DNA from 2 places in the Pseudoalteromonas sp. Of7M-16 genome. Region 2 is predicted to be linked to the other one. Evidence: predicted binding sites of a transcription regulator. Region 2 holds the regulator's gene; the other holds the start of a gene.

Region 1 (3,198 bases), on a different contig from region 2:
CTTTAATTAGTTAAAACAAAATCCGTTCTCACCCAAACTATTAGCTAATTACACTTAATTTAAAGTTCACAAATAGCATTATATTGCACGACAATCATCGAGAAGAAGCTAGCAAAACGAAGCGCATAAAAAAGGCGGAATAAGGTTCGCTGAAAAAAAGACCACAAACCGCGTTGCAACTGCGCTAGAACTCGGTATGATCCTCGCCCTTGCCAGTTTATCGATACGTTCGCTAAACTGAGTAGTCTAGATTTTAACCTAACCTTGGAGTATCCACGCAGCATGAAAAAGTTGCTCATTTCACCGTCAAATATGGCTTTGGGCGAACAAGAAAGTCAGATTTACCAAAACATCTTAAAACAATCTACTGAGATCAGCTTAAACCTGATGGCGGTTAAAGTAGAAAATCACCCAGAAGACTTTCTGGGCTGGTGTTATGAGTTACTCGACGTGGCTAAAAACCGCATTAATTTTGATCTGCTGGACGACCACCAGCTTCCAACTGTAAAAAAACTCCAAGATATGCTGATCTCAGCAATCAGCTTCCTGCAAGTCAAAACGTTGCGGATCGCGCCTTGGCCAGTGGTGAGTGACTTCATTGCCCAGCGCAGTGATGTGTTGGTGCTTGATGAGCAGTTAAAGCTCATGGATTACATTGCAACACTACGTGATGACAAATTACAAGACATGATCGTTGAAGATCGCTTAGCTTTTGCAGGTAAACACACAGCGAAACACGATACCAGTGTATATCAATTTGATGTTGAGTGGTTTGCATCAACAAAAAGTGCAAAAGGCTTTCATCAGCAATTTGCCGATTTGCCTGGCGCTTTTGACGAAGCACTCGCTCATATCCCATTAGAAGGTCCAGTCACACTTGAAAATTATCAAGGGTTTACAATCGCATTTCTAAGTGCCTTTAATGGCAGCGATGAAAAGCCAACCCTTGCCCCTGCGACACGCCTACTCGCCATGCGTCGCCCTGATGTGTTTACACCGATCACCAACAATCGCCTCGACGCACTGTGCCAAGCTTTGGGCGTCACACGTTTAAACAATCGTGATTTCGAGCGCTATTGGCAAGATATCGTGCAAGCAATCGCTAAAATGCCCTGGTTTGCGATGGCCAGTGGTACCAATGAACTCGAGTCGAAGCTTGCAGAGGTGAAAGCACTACTGCCAATCTTCTTCTATTATGCTGATGAAGACACAAAAACGTCTTCTAACTACTATAAATTACTGCACAAACCCAAACGCACCACAACTTCATCTGGTAGCAAATCTGTGCGTCGCAGCAAAGAGTCTGCCGCAACATTAGTTGACAGAGCACTCAGTGATGAGTCAATGCCTGAGCATATTCGCTCTAAACGCGACTCTATCATCGCTGAGGTAGAAAAAGGTAGAAGTGTAGATGAAACTATCCAGCTAATGCGTACCATATTTGGCTAATACAGGGGACATAGCCTGCATAATAACAGTGCAGGCTATGTTATTGCGCACCAAGGATGTGCACACGACATAACCTTTCCTACCACCAGCGCCATCAGTGCTTTGGTTTATCACCATTAATTTCAACTACCTAATAAACATTCACTCAGTCGTATTTAGGTTGGCGCAGAGCTTGCGATGCTTTGTTCACCATTGAATACAGGATTAAACAATTCTCTCAATGGTACTCGTATTAGAAAATGATTTATTCTGTGCCATATAGGAACCATTATGACAAACAAAGCTTCTTTCTTATTGGGTGCGTGCTTAGTGTTACTTTCTAGCAACGCCCTAGCTGCCAGTGGCCATACCGTTTCAGCCAATGCTGCTGCTAGCTCAAATTATTTTTGGCGTGGGATCACGCAATCTGATGATGGCGCGGCTGTTTCTGGTGGCCTCGATTACAGCAATGACTCCGGTTTTTACCTTGGAACTTGGGCGTCTAATGTAGACTTTGGTGAGACTTCCAGCACCAGCTACGAGCTCGATTTTTACTTGGGATTTAGCGGAGAGATCAAAGCGCTAAGTTATGATATTGGCTATATTCACTATGCTTACCCAGATGCTGCGGGCGATATTGACTTTGGTGAGGTTTATACTTCACTCGGCTGGCGTAATCTCAGTTTTAAAGCCAGTTATTTAACCCATGCCCAGTCAGGTAGCAGCACCGAAGAAGATATGCTTTATCTTGAACTCAATGCCACATTTCCGGTATTCAAAAGCGCTGAGCTTGGATTGCATGTCGGCAACTCACGGGGAGATACGGTCATGGAATGGACAGGAGAAGACGACAGCTATATGGATTATGGAGTCAACCTGAGTAAAGATGGTTACACATTTGGCCTAGTCAAAACTGACCTCGACGCCGATGACGATCTTAAAGTTTATGTAAGTTACGCTGTCGACTTCGATTTGTAAATTGATTTTTGCTGCAACTCAAAGGGCCAAACGGCCCTTTTTTGAGTACTTATAAAGTATATTCCACCGCCGCGCTGACTCTTTTGGCTTTTTCAACGGCCTGTTCAATGTGGGTATCCCTTGCTAATGCAACGCCCATACGCCTAACTCCCTGAACCTCAGGCTTACCAAAAAGCCGTAAGTCGGTGTTTGGCTCTGCCAACGCTTGAATTAAATTGCCAAACTGCAATTGTTTAGATTCACCTTCTACCAAAATGACACTGGACGCTGACGGACCGTGAAAGTGAATATTCGGGATAGGAAGTCCCAAGACTGCCCGTGCATGCAGGGCAAACTCACTCAAATCCTGTGATATTAACGTGACCATGCCGGTATCATGGGGCCGTGGCGAAACCTCACTGAAATACACATCATCTCCTTTGATAAACAGTTCAACACCAAATAACCCCCGACCACCGAGCGCTTCTGTGATTTTGCACGCAATTTCTTTGCTGCGCGCAAGCGCAACTTCGCTCATTGCCTGAGGTTGCCAACTCTGTTGATAATCGCCACCTGCTTGCACATGACCTATTGGCGCACAAAAGCTGGTCCCCTGAATATGGCGGATCGTCAACAGTGTGATTTCATAATCAAAATCAACAAACCCTTCAACAATAACGCGTCCTTGACCGGCTCTGCCGCCTTGTTGTGCGTATGTCCATGCCGCGTCAATATCGGCATCAGTTTTCACCACGCTCTGCCCTTTCCCAGATGAACTCATGATCGGTTTCACGACACATGGCATACCAATTT
Region 2 (3,198 bases):
GTCACAATCTAAATAAAAAACACGTGGTTTCGCAAAACCAGGTAAATACTCTAAGATATCATGAAATTCTTGTTGCTCTTTAGGTAAGTTTCTAACATCGATGCTTACCGCAATTTTATTGTAGCTATCAGAGACACTGCGAACTAGAGCAGGCAGCAGGTTAACTGGAATATTATCAGCGCAGTAATAACCCAAGTCTTCTAAAACTCTTAATGCAACAGATTTACCTGAGCCAGAGCGGCCACTGATAATTATGAGTTCCACGTTTAATTCCTATTATTTATCAAACTCAACAAGGACTTGATGAAGCTCGCTATCATTACTTGCTTGCCTAAGTCGTTTACAAAAAGCTTTGTTATTTAGTTTACCAGCGATACTGGCTAAGGTCTCTAAATGTTGTTTATTTTCACCGTCTGGTACGATGAGTGCAACAAAAATGTCCACATTGCGATCGTCATAGGCATCAAAAGGAATGGCTTGTTGGTTTACAAGTATGATGGCAATAATGTTATTTAAACCTGGCAACCTGCCATGCGGGATCGCTATCCCTTTACCTATCCCTGTACTGCCTAGCTTTTCGCGGTTTAAAAGTGCTTCTAGAATCTCATGTTGATTGGCACTTGGAATTTTTGACTGCGCCAGCTCACTAATATATTGAAGTATTCTTTTTTTACTATTAAAAAGGACCGCAGCTTTGCTACAGTCCTCGGAAATGAGTGTGCTAAGTTTCATGATTTAGTGTCGAGTTAGCTTCTCTTTATGTTTAATCACTTGTCGATCTAGCTTATCAATCAAACCATCAATTGCTGCATACATATCTTTATGCTCTGTAGAAGCAAACAATTCACCTCCGTTGACATGCAATGTGGCTTCTGCTTTTTGTATGAGTTTTTCGACATCTAAGATTACATGTACGTTGTTGATGTGATCAAAATGCCTTTCTAGCTTCGCAAACTTACTCGTTACGTAGTCTCTTAATGAATCGGTAATTTCTACATGGCGACCAGTTAAATTTAGTTGCATAAGCATTTTTCCTTCTTTTGTTACGCCTAAATCAAGCTCTTACGTTGATTAGACGGTGGAATAGCCAAAGACTCTCGGTATTTGGCAATAGTACGTCTTGCCACCTTAATACCTTGATCAGCTAATACATCTGCAATTTTGCTATCACTTAAAGGCTTAGCAGCGTTTTCAGCAGCAATTAGCTTTTTGATGAGTGCTCGGATCGCTGTGGAAGAACATTCACCACCATTCTCGGTACTAACGTGGCTCGAGAAGAAGTATTTCAATTCATAAATGCCACGAGGCGTGTGCATGTATTTTTGCGTTGTTACTCGAGATATTGTCGACTCGTGCATGTCAACCATTTCAGCAACATCATTGAGTACCATAGGTCTCATTGCCTCAGGGCCATGTTCAAAGAATGCCTGTTGTTGCTGCACAATGCAATTAGTAACTTTCAATAAAGTTTCATTTCTGCTTTCAAGGCTTTTAATAAACCATTTTGCTTCTTGTAAATGAGAGCGAATGAATTGACTGTCACTGCTTGATTTTACAGAGCGAGACATAGCAGCATAATGATCGTTAACTCTTATTTTAGGCATAGAATCAGGGTTTAGCTCAACAACCCAACGTCCCTTGACCTTTTTAACGGAGACATCGGGGATTACGTAATCGGCCTCTTCTTGCACTATACTTGCAGCAGGCTTAGGGTTTAAGCTGTGGATCAACGTCATCACTTCTTTTAGCTCACCTTCTTTGAGCTTTGTTTTCTTCATGATAGTACGATAATCACGATTCGCTAATAGATCGATATGTTCATCGATAACTAGCTTGGTTTGTTCAAGCCAAGGCGTGCCTGCCGCAAATTGATTGAGTTGCACAATTAAGCATTCCTGAAGGCTTCGAGCGGCGATCCCTACTGGGTCAAAGAGTTGGATGCGTTTTAGGACAGCTTCAACTTCATCGAGCTCGACGGGGTCTTGATCATTGTCGAGATTCAAGCTTTCTAAAATGTCTTCGCACGATACTGTTAAAATGCCAGAGTCATCTACACCCTCAACAATTGACAGTGCGATCAACCTGTCCGTCGCGCTAAATGGTGTGAGCTCAAGCTGCCACATCAAGTATTCTTGCAAGCTTTCAGTTGTCTGTCCTTGGTAGACGCTTTCATCTTCAGGCATAGGCCCTGATGAACTTACCGGCGCCGCACTGATGTATTCATCCCAAGTCACATCCATCGCCATCTCATCGCTGAGGGTCTCTTTATTTAGAGCTGTATCAGTGTCTTGTTCATAATCGCTGATCTGTGGCTCAGGGATCTCCTCAGAGCTGGACTCTGCTTTTTCGCTTGCCTGTGATTGCTCTTGCGTTTTGTCTAGACCGTTGTCAAAAGATTCTTGTTCGTTTTCTTCTACTTCCAATAAAGGATTGCTGTCCAGCGCTTCTTGAATTTCTTGCTGGAGGTCTAATGTGCTCAACTGCAGCAGGCGTATCGCTTGCTGTAGTTGTGGTGTCATTGTTAATTGCTGCCCCATGCGCAGCTGTAGCGATTGCCTCATGTATCTCTAACAATCCTTTCTGTTGTTACGCTTATTCTTAACTATAGCCTGAATTGTTCGCCTAAGTAGACATCTCGGACTGTTTGATCCGCTAAAACATGTTCAGGGCTACCTGAAGCAATTAATTCACCATGGGAAACAATATAGGCTTTTTCACATACATCCAATGTTTCACGTACATTGTGATCTGTGATCAACACACCGATTCCACGATTTTTTAAATGCTCAATAATTTTCTTTATATCTAACACTGAAATGGGATCAACGCCAGCAAAAGGCTCATCTAATAGAATAAATTTTGGATCTGCGGCTAAAGCGCGAGCAATTTCTACTCGACGACGCTCTCCACCGGAAAGCGCCATTCCTAAACTAGAGCGAATATGTTGAATATTAAATTCGTCCAATAATTCGTTTAGTATCGTTTCACGCTGAGCTTTATTTAGGTCTTTACGTGTTTCCAAAATAGCCATTAAATTTTGATAAACCGTCAACTTTCTGAATATCGATGACTCTTGTGGTAAATAGCCGATCCCCATACGTGCGCGGCTATGCATTGGCAGCAAGGTGATATCCTGCTGATCAATATGAATGCTGCCTTTGTCACTTGGCACTAAACCCACAATCATATAAAAAGTGG

Evidence for each region. The regulator sigma-54, encoded in region 2, starts transcription at its own class of promoters, with help from an activator protein. The targets are predictions, from matches to a motif close to GTTGGCACGNNNNTNGNNT.
Region 1: a site for sigma-54 is predicted at 1,609-1,627, ahead of MHN81_RS25830 (TorF family putative porin). Genes of this name have one in related genera too.

The regions. Positions count from the first base shown of each region.
Region 1 is NZ_JAKRFY010000037.1:18,413-21,610, forward strand. It holds gene MHN81_RS25825 (hypothetical protein) at 283-1,449, shown strand; gene MHN81_RS25830 (TorF family putative porin) at 1,720-2,406, shown strand; gene purT (formate-dependent phosphoribosylglycinamide formyltransferase) at 2,456-3,198, opposite strand, start outside.
Region 2 is NZ_JAKRFY010000003.1:280,145-283,342, reverse strand. It holds gene rapZ (RNase adapter RapZ) at 1-264, opposite strand, end outside; gene ptsN (PTS IIA-like nitrogen regulatory protein PtsN) at 277-732, opposite strand; gene hpf (ribosome hibernation promoting factor) at 736-1,023, opposite strand; gene MHN81_RS04995 (RNA polymerase factor sigma-54) at 1,050-2,561, opposite strand; gene lptB (LPS export ABC transporter ATP-binding protein) at 2,603-3,198, opposite strand, start outside.